4 regions of the Streptomyces sp. NBC_00988 genome follow, and region 4 is predicted to be linked to each of the others. Evidence: riboswitches for the same ligand, from Rfam matches in the RefSeq annotation. Region 4 holds a riboswitch; each other region holds the start of a gene.

Region 1 (4,417 bases), 570 kb from region 4:
GCGCTGGGCCATCTCGACGGCGTCCAGGGTCTCGGTCAGCGAGCCGATCTGGTTCACCTTGACGAGCAGGGCGTTGGCCGTGCCCTCCTCGATGCCGCGGGCGAGGCGCTCCGGGTTGGTGACGAACAGGTCGTCGCCGACGATCTGGACCTTGTCGCCGATGCGGTCGGTGATGACCTTCCAGCCGGCCCAGTCGTCCTCGTACAGCGGGTCCTCGATGGAGACGAGCGGGTAGGCCGCCACGAGCTCCTCGTAGTACTCGGTCATCTCGGCGGCCGAGCGGGACTTGCCCTCGAACTCGTACTTGCCGTCCTTGTAGAACTCGGACGCGGCGACGTCGAGCGCGAGCCCGATCTGCTCGCCGGGGATGTAACCGGCCTGCTTGATGGCCTCGATGATGAGGTCGAGGGCGGCGCGGTTGGACTCCAGGTTCGGGGCGAAGCCGCCCTCGTCGCCGAGACCGGTGGACAGGCCCTTGGTCTTCAGCACCTTCTTGAGGGTGTGGTAGACCTCGGCGCCCCAGCGCAGCGCCTCGGAGAAGGACTCCGCGCCGATCGGGGCGATCATGAACTCCTGGATGTCCACGTTCGAGTCGGCGTGCGAGCCGCCGTTCAGGATGTTCATCATCGGAACGGGCAGCAGGTGCGCGTTCGGGCCGCCGAGGTAGCGGAAGAGGGGGAGGTCGCTGGCCTCGGACGCGGCGTGCGCGACGGCGAGGGAGACGCCGAGGATGGCGTTGGCGCCGAGCGAGCCCTTGTTGTCGGTGGCGTCCAGGTCGAACATCGCCTGGTCGATCAGGCGCTGCTCGGTGGCGTCGTAGCCGACGAGCTCCGGGCCGATCTGCTCGATGACGGCGAGGACGGCCTTCTCGACACCCTTGCCGCCGTAGCGGTTGGGGTCACCGTCACGCAGCTCGATGGCCTCGAAGGCACCCGTGGAGGCGCCGGACGGAACGGCGGCACGACCCGTGCTGCCGTCGTCGAGGCCGACCTCGACCTCGACCGTGGGGTTGCCTCGGGAGTCCAGGATTTCCCGGGCTACGACGACGTCGATGGACGGCACGAGCATCTCCTTCTTGGGATCTGACGCGGCTACGGCAACACCGCAGCGGCTCTGCGAGACGAGCCTAACCGGCCCGGGGCGATTGGCCATCCGGTCGGCCGCCTGATGGACAGAACCGAGAGTAAATTGTTTCCGAACGGAACAAAAAGTCCCGGCAAGCGGCAGGCGTGGGGACGGGGGCGGCAGGCCGGGGACACAAAAAAGCCCCGCCCCGGTGCGTACGGGGGAACACGCACCGGAGCGGGGAGCCCGTGGGGGACGGGGGTGACCCTCACGAGGTCTCCATGATGGACACCACGGATGTGAGGGCGCTGTGGTTCAGCTGAGAGACCTGTATGTCACTTCAGGTGGAGCTGCTGGCCCGGGAAGATGAAGTCGGCGTCGTCGACGATGTCCTTGTTCAGCTTGAACAGCTGCTGCCAGCCGCCCTTCACCTTGTGCTTCTCGGCGATGGAGCTGAGGGTGTCGCCCTTGACGACCTTGTACTCGCCGTCACCCTTCTTGACCTTCTTGCCGGTCGGGGTGGAGACGGTCTTCTTGGCGGCCGGGCGCTCGGCGGAGCGGGAGGCGGTGGTGTCGCTCGTGGAGCGGTCGGTGGTGCTCTTGGAGGAGCTGGAGCTGTTCGAGCTGCTCGACGAGCTGGAGCTGCCGCCGGAGTAGGAGGCGCTCGACAGGCCGGTGCCGCAGGTGGGCCAGGCGCCCTTGCCCTGGGCCGCGAGAACCTTCTCGGCCACGGCGATCTGCTGGGACTTGGAGGCCTGGTTCGCGGTGGAGGCGTAGGCGGTGCCGCCGTACGCGGCCCACGTCGAGGCGGAGAACTGCAGGCCGCCGTAGTAGCCGTTACCGGTGTTGATGGACCAGTTGCCGCCGGACTCGCAGCTGGCGACCGTGTCCCACTCGGACGCGGTGGCGGCGGAGGCGCTGCCGGTCGCCATGAGCGGGGCGGCTATCGCGACACCGGTGACGCCGGCGAGCGTGGCGACGCGGGTGGCCTTGGACGGACGGCGGTGCTTGCCCTTGCTGGAAAACAGCATGGAAAATCCCAATCCCCTCACCGACGCCTGCGAGGTGAGCTGTCGGGTTCGGGCCGTGTGAGTTGCCCGGCCGTGCTCGTACGTCTCGTACGAGCACGACTTAACCCCAAGCCGGTTCCGGTCGTCTCTCGACTCCCGGGCCCGGCGCTTACCTTGGGTCCCCCGCTCCTGCCTACGGCGCTTGACGCGACGAATGTTCCCGGAGGCCACTGGCAGGACTCGGCGTGTGCGGCAGCCGGGGCTCGTGGTGACGAGCGGCCTTGACCGTAGACACGGAATCGGCGGAATTCCAAAGACGATCAGGGCTTCTGAGACTCATCCCACACTTTGATCAAACCGGACATTCCAGAGCGAAGCGTGACGTGAACTCCCGCTGTTCTCTTGCTACTTTTCGTCCGCTTCCGTACCGACGTCCAAGGTCTGACCGGCGGCGATCTGGGTCGGATCGGCGCCTATCACCTTTTTGTTCTCGGCGTAGAGCGCACGCCATCCGCCGTCATAGCCAAGGGAGTCGGCGATGGACGCGAGGGAGTCGCCGGCGCGGACGGTGTAGGTCTGCGGCGACACGCTTTCCTCGGCGCTGGCCCCGCGATGCTTGCCGGCACTCTGCTGAGTGCTCTGCTGGTCGCCCTGCTGGTCGTCGGAAGCGCTGAGCGCGCCGGTGTCGACGAGGCTCCACTTGCCCACCGCCTGGGCCGAGTTGTCCGATTCGTCGATTTTCGGGGAGGCGGCGACCGAGCCGTTGCCGGTCGAAGGAGTGGTGGACTTGTCGGACTTGGCGGAGTTGTCCGTCGCGGTGGGCGAGGGGCTGACCGAGGAGTCGCTGCCGGAGTCGCCGGACGAAGTCGAGTCCGTGGTGCCGGAGTCGGACAACCCGGAGGAAGCGGACGAACCGGAGTCGGAGTCGGAACCGGAGTCGGAGGAGTCGGTCGGGGTGGCCGACGGGGAGTCACTCGCGAGGCCGGTGTCGACGTCCGTCGAACCCGAGGTGGTGGTGAGACCGGAGAGCAGCGCGCAGGTGGTCCACGCGGAGGTGCCCTTGTCGTCGAGGACCTTCTCGGCGACGGCTATCTGCTGGGAGCGGCTGGCCAGGTCGGCGCTCGGGGCGTAGGCGAGACCGCCGTACTTCTCCCATTCGTCCTGGGTCATCTGCAGGCCACCGTAGTAGCCGTTGCCGTCGTTCTCGCTCCAGGAGCCGCCGCTCTCGCAGTTGGCCACCTTGTCCCAGGTGGTGCCGTCGGCGGCGTTCGCGGAGGCGGCCCCGAGGAGCGGGATGGCGATGGCGGAGCCGGTCACCCCGGCCGCGATGAGGAGAGCCGGAGCCTGACGGGGGCGACGGTGACGACCGTTCCCGGAGAGCATGCGGAGGCCTTTCGCGTGACAGCGGGGGGACCGCGCGGCGGGTGGGGCGAGGGTGGTGCGGGGCGCCGCGCTGGTAGGTGAACGTATCCACAGTCGATCACTTGTCACAAGTTAATGCCACGGAGATCACGTGAAGATCACAGAGTTGAAGAACTGTCACTTTCGGGTTTAGGGGGCCGGATTGCCAGTTCAGCGGTGCTCCGGGGTGAACTCCACCGGGAGGGTGCGCAGTCCGCGCATGATGAGGCCGCCGCGCCAGCGCAAGTCGGCCGGATCTCCGGCGAGTTGCAGGTCGGGGAGGCGGGTGAGGAGGGTGGCGAGCGCGGTCTGGCCCTCCAGGCGGGCGAGCGGGGCGCCGAGGCAGTAGTGGATGCCGTGGCCGTAGCCGAGGTGTTGATTGTCACGGCGTCCGAGATCGAGGACGTCGGGATCGGCGAATCGTTCCGGGTCACGGTCTGCGGCCGCCAACACCACCAGTACGGGGTCGCCGGCCGCGATGTCCTGCCCGCCGAGGGTGAGGGGGCGGGTGGCGAAGCGCCAGGTGGCGAGCTCCACCGGACCGTCGTAGCGCAGGAGTTCCTCTACGCCGGTTTCGAGGAGGTCGTGCTCCCCCGCGGCCAGGGACTTCTCCAGGCGGGCGCGCTGCTCGGGGTGGGTGAGGAGGGCGTACATGCCGTTGCCGATGAGGTTGACGGTCGTCTCGAACCCGGCGAACAGCAGGATGAAGGCCATCGCCGCGGCCTCGTTCTCGGTGAGGTGCTCACCGTGGTCGGAGGCGCGGATGAGGCCGGAGAGGAGGTCTTCGCCGGGGCTGGGCGTGGGGGCGGGGGTTCCGGGGAGGTTCCCGCCGGGGTGCGGGGTGGGGGTGTCGGAGAGGGCCTCGCGCTTGCGGTGGATGAGGTCGGCGAGATAGGCGCGCATCTTCTTGACGGACCGTGCGACTCCGCCCCGCGGTCCTC
Region 2 (4,417 bases), 4.3 Mb from region 4:
GGAGAAACTGGTCGCCGCCGCGTTCGCCTTCGCCGCCGAGGCCGACCTCGCACATCTCCACAAGCTCCTGGACCGCCGTACGACCGCGCTGCGCCGACTGCGGGCAGCGGTGCGCTGGTACGCGCCGACCGGGCAGGCCAAGGGCTGGCGGCTGTGGATCGAGGGCTGGGCGGCGGCCCTGCGCGAACCCGCCCTCCTGGACGTCACCCGCGATCTCGACCGGCAGTGGAAACAAGCACTCGCGGAGGTCGTCGCCGAGGGCGTGGCCGCGGGCGAGTTCCACTGCCCGGACCCGGCCACCACAGCCCTGCGCCTCACGGCCCTCCTGGACGGCCTCGCCGTACAGATGACGGCATACGCGGGAGCGGTGCCGCGGGCACGGGCCCTGGAGTGGGTCGACGAGGCACTCGCACGGGAACTGGGCCTGGAGCGGGCGGCGTTGACCGCTCCCTGAGTCGTTCCCCAAGAAGCCGCCTCTTCGAGGAGACACCTCCCGAAAAAGCCACCTCTCCGAGGGGTCACCTCCACACCCGGCACCCCGTTACGGCGTCGCCCCGTCAGGCCACCCGCTCGATCCGCATCTTGATGTCGTCCGGCGACAGCGCGCCCTTGGCCTCGACATGGTCCCCGGAGGACTCGCCGCGCAGCCGGCGCCCGATCCACGGGACCAGGTACTCGCGTGCCCAGTGCACGTCGTCGCGCCGGACGTCGAGCGTGCCGCGGGGCGGCAGCGGGGGCCAGGGCTGGTCCGGGTCGGCCGGGACCTCGACACCGAGGACCTGGCCGGCGCGGAGCGCCACGCGCGTGTGCCCCTCGGGAGAGAGGTGGAGCCGGTCGCCGTCCCAGGCTCGCCGGTCCTGGACCGTCTTGAGGGACCACAGGTCGAGCACCGGGCAGCCGTACCGGTCGGCGATGGCCCGCACATGTCCGTTGTAGGTGGCGATCTTGCCGCGCAGATGCTTGAGCACGGGCACGCCGCGGGTGTCGAAGCCGGTCGTCACCATGACGGTGCCGACGGCGGCGGTGAGGTCGGCCACCGCGCGTTCGAAGCGCTCGGCGACCTCGTCGGGGTCGGTGCCCGGACGGATGATGTCGTTGCCGCCCGCGGCCAGAGAGACCAGGTCGGGCCCGATCTCCTTGGCCCGGGTGAGCTGGTCGGCCACGATCTGGTCGAGCAGCTTCCCGCGCACGGCCAGGTTGGTGTACTCGAAGTCGCCCTCGGGCCGCCGGTCCGCGAGCAGTACCGCGAACCGGTCGGCCCAGCCGACCATCGCCCCGTCGGGCCCTGGGTCGCCGACGCCCTCGGTGAAGCTGTCCCCCACCGCCACGTACGACCCGATCACTGATCTGTTGTCACTCTTCGAATCGTTAGCCACGGCAACCATAATTCACCCTCGCATGTGACCTACGCGATCGTATTTAGGGGTTGACGGGCGGTGATATAAGCCACTTGTAAAGGGTTGTCCAAAGTCGGAATAACCCTCTGAGCAGGGGCGTTCACCCCGGAACTGCTACGCCCGAAGGCCGGACCCAAGAATCTGGGTCCGGCCTTCGGTTGCGTGAAGCAGGTGTCGGGGCCCGGTGTCAGCCGACGGTGACGCCGTGCGAGCGGAGGTAGGCGACCGGGTCCACGTCCGAGCCGTAGTACGGCGTGGTCCGGATCTCGAAGTGCAGGTGCGGGCCGGTCACGTTGCCGGTCGCGCCGGAGAGGCCTATCTGCTGGCCCTCGGTCACGGTCTGGCCGGCCGAGGCGGACAGCTGCGACATGTGGGCGTACTGCGAGTACTCGCCGTCCGCGTGCCGGATGACGACCTCGTTGCCGTAGGCGCCGTCGTAGGCCGCCGAGACGACCGTGCCCGCGGCGACCGCCTTGACGGTGGTGCCGGTCGGGACGACGAAGTCGACGCCGGTGTGGTAACCGCTGGACCACATGCTGCCCGCGACGCGGTAGCCGGTGCCGATGGTGCCACCGGTCACGGGGAGGGTGTAACCCGAGGAAGTACTGGTGCTGGTGCTGTCGTCGCTCTGCGAGGCCGACGCGCTCTTCGAGGAGGAGGACGACGAAGACGAAGAGCCGGACGACGTCGACGAGTTGGACGACTTGCTCGCGCCCGTCTCGCTGGTCCCGCCCGTCGATGCCTTCTCGCCGAGGGAGAGCTTCAGGCCTGGGTGGATCAGCGACGGGTCGCCGCCGATGGCCTCGCGGTTGTCCTGGTAGAGCTTCTTCCAGCCGCCGGTGACGTCCTGCTCCTCGGCGATCTTCGCAAGCCAGTCGCCGGCCTTCACCGAATACGTCTTGACGCCCGAGGCCTTGGAGACGGTCTTCGCGGTCGCCTTCTCAGAAACCGTCTTCTCGGCCGCCGGAACGGACTGAACTGCCTTTTCCGGAGCGGAAGTCGTGGTCGCGGCATGGGCGCCGGTGGCCCCCATGAGCGGAAGGGCGAGCGCGGCGCCGCCGGTTCCGGCTACGGCCATCGAGCGGGTGAGTCGCTGGGACTTCGGGCGGCGGTGCTTACCCTTCGCGGGCATGACGAATTCCTCTCCGGCGCCTGCGAGGTGAGCTGTCGGGTGCGGGCTGGAGATGCCCGGCCGCGCGCTGGTCGCGGCTAAACCCCAAGCCCGTTCCGGAGACCGGAACAGGCGTCTTACCTGTGGGTCCCCCGCTCCTGCCGCATACGGGTGGGTGTGTGCGGAGTCCGGTCGGCGGCAGGATTGGGCGTCCGTCCGGATTGGTGGCGAACGTAAGCGAGGAAGACGCAAAGGGACAAGCAGGAGGTTCCACGGATTTGCGTTCCTTGTGTTTCCCTGTGGGAATTCACCGTCACCCTCCGTGAATTCCCACAGGACTCAACCCCTCAATTCCCCTGTAAAAGCACGTCAATTACGTGAACATGACGAACGACGCACGGTCACGAATATGACGCTGCTCACGTACACAACTCTCAGGTTCCTTTATTCCAGAGCGAGTTGGAACGAAGGCTGCAATTGGGACAGAGGGATCAGATGCGACGCAGGCGGATAACTGTCGCATCGAGGTCACCACGCAGGCCGGTGCGCAGGCCGTGATGCAACAGGACGGCCCCCCGGTGGACTTCGCCCGTTTCGAGGCATTCGTACGACGCTGTCGGGTCGAGCCCGCGCAGCCGGAGCGCCGGTACGGGCTCGCCGTAATGCTGTGCCTGGAGCAGGGCGAGGACGACGGTCTCGTCGCCGCGCACGTACTGCACGGCGCTGAGTCCACCGCTCGGCGGGCGCAGCCGGTGGAGGTCACCGTGTTGCACGAGCGGCCTGATCTCCTTGTAGAGATCCACCCACCGGCGGGCCTCGGCGAGTTCCTCCTCGGTCCACTCCGAGAGGTCGCCGCCGACGCCCAGCACTCCGGCCATGGCGCTCACGAAACGGAAGCGCAGGCTGCTGACCCGGTTGTTGAGCTGGGTGTTGGGGCTGTCGGTGACCCAGGCGGCCATCACGCGCGCGGGGTGGATCTGGCTGAAGCCGTGCTGGATGGCCAGCCGGTCGAGCGGGTCGGTGTTGTCCGAGGTCCACACCTGGTCCGTGCGGCTCAGGATGCCGAGGTCGATCCGGCCGCCGCCGCCCGAGCAGGACTCGAAGGCCACACCCGGGTGGGCCGCCCGCAGCCGGTCGAACAGGGCGTACAGCGCGCGCACATGGTCGACCCAGAGGCGCTGCGGATAGGCGTCACCGGGCCACCCGGCATCCGTGAAGCAGCGGTTGAAGTCCCACTTCACGTAGTCGATCGGGGCGCTGGAGAGCAGCCCGTCGAGCTGCTCCCAGAGGTACTCCTGGACGTCCTCGCGGGCGAGGTTCAGTACGAGCTGATTGCGGAACTCCGTCCGCTTTCGCCCCTCTTGGTGCTGCACCCAGTCGGGGTGCGCGCGGTACAGGTCGCTGTCCGCGTTGACCATCTCGGGCTCGACCCAGATGCCGAACTGCATGCCCAGCGCGTGGACGCGGTCGGCAAGGGGCTTGAGGCCGGCCGGGAAGCGGTCCGGGTTGGGGGTCCAGTCACCGAGCCCGGCACGGTCGCTGGTGCGCTTCCCGAACCAGCCGTCGTCGACCACGAACAGCTCGACCCCGAGCGCCGCCGCGCGCTGCGCGAGCGTCTCCTGCTGCTCCTCGGAGATGTCGAACTGGGTGGCCTCCCAGGAGTTGTAGAGCACCGGCCGGTCCTGGTCGGCGTCCGGGATGACGTACGTCCGCTGGTAGTCGTGCCAGGTGCGGCTGGCACCCCCAAACCCGGCGTCGCTCCACAGGCCGGCGAAGACGGGGGTCGTGAAGGACTCCCCCGCTTCCAGGAGCAGCAGCCCGGAGTCGTCGTACCCGGCACCGCCGGTGATCTGCACGCGCGCGTCCGGGAGTTGGGCCACGGCGATCCGCCAGGACCCCGACCAGCCGA
Region 3 (4,417 bases), 2.8 Mb from region 4:
GCGCGGTACCCCCGTCGCGCAGCACCACGTCGGCTTCCCAGTGGGCGGGGTACTCGTGCCGGTCCGACGAGGTCTGCATGGGGCCCAGCGTACGGCTCGCGTCTGACAACGGCGCGAGGCAGTCTGTGGGGAACAACAGAGCACGGGAAGTCGGGCCGAGGCCGCGGTCCGACCACTCGTTCCGGACGGTTCGCAAGGCCGGTCCGGGCTCGCTTCACGTGTGGGAAACTGGTCTAGACAACCCTGAGACTCTGAAGGGCAGCATCACATGGCTGAGCGCCGCGTCAACGTCGGCTGGGCGGAGGGCCTTCACGCCCGCCCCGCCTCCATCTTCGTCCGGGCCACCACGGCCTCGGGTATCCCCGTGACGATCGCCAAGGCCGACGGCAACCCCGTCAACGCGGCCTCCATGCTCGCGGTTCTGGGCCTGGGCGCCCAGGGCGGCGAGGAGATCGTCCTCGCGTCGGACGCCGAGGGGGCGGACGCGGCCCTCGACCGACTGGCGAAGCTGGTCGCGGAAGGTCTTGAGGAACTCCCCGAGACCGTCTGAGGCACCCCGCAATTGATGGTTGCGGTGCTTTTCGTCCAAAAACGATGCACCGCAACCTCGAAGGGCTCGTCCGAATTACCGGGCGAGCCCTTCGCAATTCCACTTGTGGGCAGCATAAATAATCCCCCACGAATTAGCTTCTCTTTGTATACGGCGCCCGTGTTAATGCCGCAGACCCGACATGTTTACGGGAGGTTGCGAAGTCCTCACACGGTCCGTGCCGTTCGCCCCGCCAGGAAAGCGCAGCCGGTGCGCGGTGCCCGCCCGCTCGGTGTGCAGGGCGGTGATCGCCCGGGCGCGCTCGCTGTCGCCGCGGGCCACGGCGTCCACGATGGCCCCGTGCTCGGCCCAGGACTCCACGGGGTTGGCCGGGGCGTCCACCGCGTACATCCAGGCGATCTTGTGCCGCAGCTGGGTCAGCATCGAGGTCAGCGCGGGGCTTCCGGAGGCCTGCGCCAGCGTCTCGTGGAACCAGCTGCCCAGGGAGCGCAGATCCTCGCTGTTGCCCCGCCTGGCGCGCTCCTGGCCCAGCCTGACGAGGCCGCGCAGCACCTTGAGGTGGGCCTCGGTGCGCCGCTGGGCGGCCCGCGAGGCGCCGAGCGGCTCCAGCAGCATCCGCATCTCCAGCAGGTCGGCGGCCTCCTGCTCGGTCGGTTCCGCGACGCACGCGCCCGCGTGCCGCCGGGTCACGACGAACCCCTCGGCCTCCAGCGTGCGCAGGGCCTCCCGGACGGGGACGCGCGAGACCCCGTACCGGCGCGCGAGGAGTTCCTCCGTGAGCCGGCTGCCGCGCTCGTAGACACCGGCGACGATGTCGTCCCGGATCGCCGTGCATACCGAGTGCGCCGGAATACGCATGTCCGACCTCCGCCTTAATCCCCGTGAAACGTCGACGATTGACGTGTGTTCCGTGACTCTATTGCAATGAGCGGGAATTTCCGATGGCGGGCCGGAATCCATGGATATTTTTTGGACAGGAGGGCTCCGGAAACGCCGAAAGCCCCGGCCGGGCGGGCCAGGGCTTCGGGAAGTGCGGCGGTGCGTCGTCAGACGTTCACACCGTGCTTGCGGAGGTAGGCGACGGGGTCGACGTCGGAGCCGTACTCGGCGGTCGTGCGGGCCTCGAAGTGGAGGTGCGGGCCGGTGACGTTGCCGGTCGCCCCGGAGAGGCCGATCTGCTCGCCGGGAGTGACCGTCTGGCCGACGGAGACACCGATGGACGACAGGTGGCCGTACATGGTGTACATGCCGTCGGCCATCTTGATCACCACTTGATTGCCGTACGAGCCGCCCCAGCCGGCCTCGACGACGGTGCCGGAGCCGACCGCGTGCACGGAGGTGCCGGTCGAGGCGTGGAAGTCGATGCCGGTGTGGGCACCGGAGGACCACAGGGAGCCGCCGGTCTTGTAGCCGGTGGAGACGTACGAGCCGGTGACCGGCGCGACGAAGGTGTTGAGCTTCTTGCGCTCGGCGGCGCGGGCGGCGCGCACCTCGGCCTCGCGCTCCGCCTTGGCCAGTGCGGCGGCCTGGGCGCGGGCCACTTCCTTGGCGGCCTGCTCGGCCGCGGCCTGCTGCTGGGCGGCGGCCTGGGCGTCGATCTTCTCGGCTACGGCGTCGCCCATGGCGATGACGGGGGTGAGGCCGGTCTGTTCCACAGCGGGCTCCGCGGCGAACGCGGGGGCGCTCGCGAGGGTGCCGACGACGCCGGTGGTGGTGAGGGCCGCGACACTCGCGACACGAACGGTGGTGCGGTGGGTCCGGCTCGGGCGACGGTGCTTCCCGGTGGCGCGGGTGAACGCCATGAAGTGGCTGGTCCTTTCCTTCCTTCTCGCCTACCGGGTTAGCTGACGGGTTCGGAGCAGGAAGGTCTCCTACGGACCCCCTCGCTGTGCGCGCGGGCGTCCGATTCACCCCAGGGACGTGGGTCCCCGGCTCCCCTGGCTCGCGCCGTACGGGGACTCGGCGATGACTGTCCGGTGCCGCGAGTGCGGCGCGGTGCCTGACGGACAGCCGGACCGACGCTAAGGGGGGCCACTTTCAATCCCCAAACGGATCACGGGTTTTGTTGCACATGCCACAGGGCAGACGGGCAACCTCTCCCCCAATTCGGACATTAGGGGGCCCTGGTGACTCTTCAGTCACCAGGGCCCCCACGCGCGCGTGCCGCTCGTCGGCTCGCTACGGGTCGTCTACTCGGCCGCGACGACGGTCACTTCGCCGATGCCGAGAGCCTCCACGGGCTCCTTGATCTGCTCCGCGTCGCCGACGAGGATCGTCACCAGACGGTCCACCGGGAAGGCGTTCACGACCGCCGCGGTGGCCTCCACGGTGCCGGTCGCGGCGAGCTGCTGGTACAGCGTCGCCTGGTAGTCGTCGGGCAGGTGCTGCTCGACCTGGTCGGCCAGCGTGCTCGCGACGGCCGCCGCGGTCTCGTACTTGAGCGGCGCCACCCCGACGAGGTTCTGTACGGCGATGTCCCGCTCGGCGTCGGTCAGTCCGCCCTCGGCGAGCTTGCGGAGCACCGTCCACAGGTCGTCCAGCGCGGGACCGGTGTTCGGGGTGTCCACGGAACCGCTGATGGCGAGCATCGAGGCGCCCGTGCCGTCGGGTGCCGAACGCAGCACCTGGCCGAACGCCCGCACACCGTAGGTGTAGCCCTTCTCCTCGCGCAGGACGCGGTCCAGGCGGGAGGTGAGGGTGCCGCCGAGGCAGTACGTGCCGAGCACCTGCGCGGGCCACACGCGGTCGTGCCGGTCGGCGCCGATGCGGCCGATGAGCAGCTGCGTCTGGACGGCGCCGGGACGGTGCACGATCACGACGCGCCCGGTGTCGTCGGCGGTCACCGGCGGCACGGGACGCGGCTGCGCGGCGGAACCCGTCCACGAACCCAGGGTGTCGGCCAGGAGCGCGTCCAGGTCGATGCCGGTGAGGTCGCCGACGACCACGGCGGTGGCCGTCGCGGGGCGAACGTGCCGTTCGTAGAAGGCGCGTACGGCTCCGGAGTCGATCTTCTGGACGGTCTCCTCGGTGCCCTGGCGCGGGCGGGACATGCGCGAGGTCGCCGGGAACAGCTCCTTGGAGAGCTCCTTGGCCGCGCGGCGGGACGGGTTGGCCGTCTCGTGCGGGATCTCGTCGAGGCGGTTGCGGACCAGCCGCTCGACCTCGCTGTCCGCGAAGGCGGGCGCCCTGAGGGCATCCGACAGCAGACCGAGCCCCTTGGCCAGCCGCGAGGCCGGGACCTCCAGGCTCAGGCGCAGCCCGGGGTGGTCGGCGTGCGCGTCGAGGGTAGCGCCGGAGCGCTCCAGCTCGGCGGCGAACTCCTCGGCGGAGTGCTTGTCGGTGCCCTCGGAGAAGGCCCGCGTGGTGATCGTGGCGACACCGTCCAGGCCTGCCGGTTCGGCGTCCAGGGGCGCGTCCAGGAGCACCTCGACGGCGACGACCTGCTGGCCGGGGCGGTGGCAGCGCAGCACGGTCAGGCCGTTGCCGAGCGTCCCGCGCTCCGGGGCCGGGAAGGCCCACGGCCTGGCCTCGCCGGCCTGCGGCTGCGGGTGGAATTCCATCGTGGCGAGCTCGGTCACTTGGCCGCCTCCTCGTTCTCGTCGCCGGCCTCTGCTTCGTCATCCTCGTCCGCGACGGGCTCGTACACGAGCACCGCGCGGTTGTCGGGGCGCAGACGTGCCTTGGCGACCTCCTGCACCTCCTCCGCCGTCACGTCGAGGACGCGCTGTACGGCGGTCAGGGCGAGCTGCGGGTCGCCGAACAGGACGGCGTACCGGCACAGTTCGTCGGCGCGGCCCGCGACCGTGCCGAGCCGGTCCAGCCACTCGCGCTCCAACTGGGCCTGAGCGCGCTCCATTTCCTCGGCGG
Region 4 (4,417 bases):
GGCTCGAAGGTCACCACCCCGCAGAAGCTGACGACGTACTGGTTCAAGCAGACGACGTTCAAGGACGGCGTAGCCCAGGAGACGTGCCGCAACTTCAAGCACGTCGGGTACTCGCTGGCGGCCACCGCGCACATCGCCGAGACCGCCTGGCACCAGGGCGTCGATCTCTACGACGGGGTCAAGGACCGGCTCAGGGCCGCGCTCGAATTCCACGCCCGCTACCAGCTCGGCGAGCCCGCGCCCGCCTGGCTGTGCGGCGGCAAGGTCGACCGGAACATGGGCCCCGACCTGGAGGTCGCCGTCAACCACCTGGAGGGCCGGCTCGGCGTGAAGGTGCCCGCCGCGCACAAGCTCGCCGAGTCCACCCGGCCGGCCGGCAGCGACGACCTCTTCGTCTCCTGGGAGACCCTCACGCACGCCGGGAACACCGCCGACTGAAACCTGTGTGACATCGGACCCCGCGGATGGCGTATAGTTGCAATCACAACGGCGCGGGGTGGAGCAGCTCGGTAGCTCGCTGGGCTCATAACCCAGAGGTCGCAGGTTCAAATCCTGTCCCCGCTACTAAGGCCAAGGGCCGGAATCCAGAAATGGATTCCGGCCCTTGGTGTTTCCCCGTTTCTCGCCCCCAGTCGGCCCACCCCGCTCGCCGCCCGCTCCCCGCCACGAAAAACTGGACGCGTGGAGGAGGGTCCGTATGTGCGAGCCGGCGGGCGCCTGCCCGGCGATCCCGTGCCCGACCCCGGCCTCGGCGACAGCCCGGCCCCCCACCCCGAGGGCGAGGGCCGGCGGATCTCGTACGCCCGCGCCGTCGTCCGCCGCCTCCCGGTCCTGCTGCTGATCGCCGCCGCGCTCTACGACTACCTCACCCCGTCGGATTTCACGGCGGCCCCGCTCTTCACGGCCGCCCCGCTGGTCGCCGCCCCGCTCTACTCCCGGCGCGGCACGGTCCTCACCGGTCTGGCGGCCGTCGCCGTCGTGCTGGTGATCCACATCAGGCTCGGCATCGTCCTCGACACCGACGCGGTCACCGAGGTGGCCACCGTGGTGACGGTCGCCGTGCTGGCCGTCCTCATCAACCTCCTGGTCCGCCGCAGCAGCGAACAGCTCGCCTCCGCGCGCGAGATCGCCGAGGCGGCGCAGCGGGCCGTCCTGCCCGAACCGGCCGAGCGGATCGGCGGGTTCGAGATCGCGGCGCGGTACGAGGCGGCGCAGGAGGGCGCGTTCATCGGCGGCGACCTGTACGCGGTGCAGGACACCCCGCACGGCGTACGGCTGGTCGTCGGCGACGTGCGCGGCAAGGGCATGGGCGCGGTCGCCGCCGTCGCCGTGGTCATCGGGGCGTTCCGGGAGGCCGCCGAGCAGGAGGCCACCCTGGAGGCGGTCGCCCAGCGGCTGGAGCGGGCGCTGGCGCGCGAGGGCACCCGGCGCGACGGGCTCGACGCGTTCGAGGGGTTCACCACGGCCGTCCTCGCCGAACTCCCGCACGGCGACGGCGTCGTACGGATCGTCGACCGGGGACACCCGCCGCCGCTGCTCCTGCACGAGGACGGCACCGTACGCACGTTGCAGGTCCAGGAGCCCGCACTGCCCCTGGGAATGGGCGAGTTGGGGGTCTGGCCCGACCGCGCCGAGGAGTTCGCGTTCCCGGGCGGGGCCACCCTCCTCGTGCACACCGACGGGCTGTCCGAGGCGCGCGACTCCCACGGCGTCTTCTACGACCCCGGGGCACGGCTGGCCGGCCGGACCTTCCGCACCCCCGAGGCGCTGCTCGGCATCCTCGCCAAGGAGGTGCGCCGGTACTCCGGGGGCTGGATGACGGACGACATGGCGATGATCGCCGTACGGCATCCATGACCGTCATCACGGCGGGTGACCGGGTGGGAGCCCTCCGCATAACAACTGACATGCCGTCAATAGCTGTGGGAATTCTGAGACTTGGCCAACTCGCCCGTTTTTCGCCGGTGGTGGGCCGTTCGTCCAGCAAGGAAAGGTTAATGATCAAGCCGAACAGCTTGGAAACGGGCGCCCGTGTCTATTAACGTTCGATAACGCAGCGCGGTCGTCCCAGCCGTCACAAGAGATGGCTCCGTGCGCACGCGCCGAATCCCGCAAGGGAACCGGGGAACCACCACTTGGGGTGAATCGCTCGTCGACCGCCGTGGGAACACGGCCGGTTTACGCGCGTAGGAGACCTTCCTGCTCCGAACCCGTCAGCTAACCCGGTAGGCGAGAAGGAAGGAAAGGAGCACGCCCACGTGGCGTCAAACCAGGCTGCCCCAGAAGCCCCTGTCGTCTTCGGCGGTTACCGCCCCGACGAGGGCCCCTGGGAGGAGTGGAATCCCAGCGCGGAGTCCGTTGCTCCCAACCGCGGCAAGCACCGTGTCGCAAAGCAGCGTGGTGGCGGAGGATTCGCCCGCAGCTCCACCGTCCTGGGCGTCGGTGTCATAGCCGCCGTCAGCGCGGGTGGCATGGCCAGCGCCAACACCGGCAAGCCGCCGGTCTCCATCTCGATGCCCGACCTGCCCTCCGTGGGCCACCTGCTGGACGACTCGTCCAGTAGTACCCCCAAGGGTTCCGCTACCGCGCTCAGCAGCGTCGGCGTGACCACCACCGAGACCGCCAAGGGCGCCTCGGACGCGGGTGAGCTGCTGCGCAACCGGATCATGGCGCAGGCCGAGTCGCAGCAGGTGCAGGTCGACGGCAAGTCGAAGGCCGCCGTCGAGGCCGCCGTCGCCAAGCAGGTCGACGACGCCGCCGCCAAGGCCGAGAAGGACGCCGCGAAGAAGGCCGCCGACGCGAAGAAGGCCGCGGAGGCCGCCGCCAAGAAGAAGGCCGAGGCCGCGAAGCTCGCCGCGCTGGCCAAGCAGTACACGCTGCCGGTCGGCTCGTACACGATCACCGGCACCTTCGGCCAGGCCGGCTCGATGTGGTCCTCCGGGTACCACACGGGCCTCGACTTCGCCGCGCCCACCGGCACGCTGATCAAGGCCATCCACAGCGGCACGGTCACCGAGGCGGGCTGGGCCGGGTCGTACGGGTACCGCACGATCCTCACCCTCGACGACGGCACCGAGCTGTGGTTCTGCCACCAGTCCTCGATCAACGTCAGTGTCGGCCAGAAGGTCTCCACCGGTGAGGTCATCGGCCGCGTGGGCGCGACCGGCAACGTGACCGGGCCGCACCTCCACCTGGAGGTGCACATCAACGGCGCCGCCACCGCGAGCGACCCGGCGCCCTGGCTGCGCAGCAAGGGCCTCAACCCCTAAGGGATCGAAGGGCCTCAAGGTCTGGAATATCCGGTTCCGGTCCGGCGGTTGAGGTGAAGCATGACTTCTCTTCGCAAGCTGGGCCGGTCCGACCTTGAGATCTTCCCGCTGAACCTCGGCGGCAACGTGTTCGGCTGGACCGCCGACGAGGCGGCCTCCTTCGCCGTGCTCGACGCCTACACCGCCGCGGGCGGCAACTTCGTGGACACCGCCGACTCCTACACGGCGTGGATCGAGGGCAACAAGGGCGGCGAGTCCGAGACCGTCATCGGCAAGTGGCTCAAGGTCCGCGGCAACCGTGCCGACGTCGTCATCGCCACCAAGGTCAGCCAGCACCCCGACTACCCCGGCCTGTCCGCCGCCAACATCAAGGCCGCCGCCGACGCCTCGCTGCGCCGCCTGGGCACCGACTACATCGACCTGTACTACCCGCACTTCGACAAGGAGGAGGTGCCGGTCGAGGAGATCGTCGGCGCGCTCGACGAACTGGTGAAGGCGGGCAAGGTGCGGCAGATCGCCGCCTCCAACATCTCGCCCGAGCGCCTCCAGGCGTCCCTGGACTTCTCCGACCGCGAGGGCCTGGCGCGCTATGTCGCGATCCAGCCCCACTACAACCTCGTCTCCCGCGACACCTACGAGGGCGGGCTGCGGGACGTCGCCGAACGCGGCGGACTGTCGGCCCTCCCGTACTTCTCGCTGGCGGCCGGCTTCCTCACCGGCAAGTACCGGCCCGGTACGACCGTCGACAGCCCGCGGGCCGGGCGCGCGGTCCAGTACCTCGAATCGGAGCGCGGCCAGAGCGTCCTCACCGCCCTCGACGAGGTCGCCCAGGCCCACGACGCCCCGGTCGCCACGGTGGCCCTCGCCTGGCTCGCCGCCCAGCCCACGGTCGCGGCCCCGATCGCCTCCGCCCGCACGGTCGAGCAACTCCCCGCACTGCTCGGCGTGGCCGAACTGGAGCTGACGGACACGGAGATCGCCCGCCTCACCCAGGCGTCGGCCTAAGGGTCGTAGGGGTCGGCTTACGGGTCGTACGGGTCGTACGGGTCACCAAGGCGGCCGTCAGGACCGGTACGGGTTGTACAGGGGAGTCCCGTACGACCCGTACACCGGCGGCCACGGCGGCACCACCACCGGCACCGGCGGCG

What was found. Region 4 has a riboswitch for cyclic di-AMP ahead of OG496_RS27415 (M23 family metallopeptidase). Riboswitches for the same ligand answer to the same signal wherever they lie in the genome.
Region 1: it holds a riboswitch for cyclic di-AMP, as region 4 does, so the genes downstream of both, OG496_RS24720 (transglycosylase family protein) here and OG496_RS27415 (M23 family metallopeptidase) in region 4, are expected to answer to the same signal.
Region 2: it holds a riboswitch for cyclic di-AMP, as region 4 does, so the genes downstream of both, OG496_RS46440 (peptidoglycan DD-metalloendopeptidase family protein) here and OG496_RS27415 (M23 family metallopeptidase) in region 4, are expected to answer to the same signal.
Region 3: it holds a riboswitch for cyclic di-AMP, as region 4 does, so the genes downstream of both, OG496_RS40395 (M23 family metallopeptidase) here and OG496_RS27415 (M23 family metallopeptidase) in region 4, are expected to answer to the same signal.

Annotation. Positions count from the first base shown of each region.
Region 1 covers NZ_CP108730.1:5,432,801-5,437,217, forward strand. The annotation lists gene eno (phosphopyruvate hydratase) at 1-1,068, opposite strand, end outside; gene OG496_RS24720 (transglycosylase family protein) at 1,401-2,096, opposite strand; cyclic di-AMP (ydaO/yuaA leader) riboswitch at 2,106-2,286, opposite strand; gene OG496_RS24725 (transglycosylase family protein) at 2,481-3,458, opposite strand; gene OG496_RS24730 (cytochrome P450) at 3,648-4,417, opposite strand, start outside.
Region 2 covers NZ_CP108730.1:10,270,151-10,274,567, reverse strand. The annotation lists gene OG496_RS46450 (TetR family transcriptional regulator C-terminal domain-containing protein) at 1-454, shown strand, start outside; gene OG496_RS46445 (SGNH/GDSL hydrolase family protein) at 558-1,343, opposite strand; gene OG496_RS46440 (peptidoglycan DD-metalloendopeptidase family protein) at 1,585-2,529, opposite strand; cyclic di-AMP (ydaO/yuaA leader) riboswitch at 2,534-2,696, opposite strand; gene OG496_RS46435 (alpha-galactosidase) at 3,000-4,417, opposite strand, start outside.
Region 3 covers NZ_CP108730.1:8,804,968-8,809,384, reverse strand. The annotation lists gene OG496_RS40410 (GNAT family N-acetyltransferase) at 1-79, opposite strand, end outside; gene OG496_RS40405 (HPr family phosphocarrier protein) at 269-550, shown strand; gene OG496_RS40400 (GntR family transcriptional regulator) at 713-1,408, opposite strand; gene OG496_RS40395 (M23 family metallopeptidase) at 1,597-2,352, opposite strand; cyclic di-AMP (ydaO/yuaA leader) riboswitch at 2,366-2,525, opposite strand; gene OG496_RS40390 (M16 family metallopeptidase) at 2,740-4,128, opposite strand; gene OG496_RS40385 (M16 family metallopeptidase) at 4,125-4,417, opposite strand, start outside.
Region 4 covers NZ_CP108730.1:6,006,629-6,011,045, reverse strand. The annotation lists gene OG496_RS27430 (alginate lyase family protein) at 1-438, shown strand, start outside; tRNA gene OG496_RS27425 (tRNA-Met) at 491-564, shown strand; gene OG496_RS27420 (PP2C family protein-serine/threonine phosphatase) at 700-1,857, shown strand; cyclic di-AMP (ydaO/yuaA leader) riboswitch at 2,091-2,247, shown strand; gene OG496_RS27415 (M23 family metallopeptidase) at 2,259-3,269, shown strand; gene OG496_RS27410 (aldo/keto reductase) at 3,330-4,274, shown strand; gene OG496_RS27405 (PrsW family glutamic-type intramembrane protease) at 4,332-4,417, opposite strand, start outside.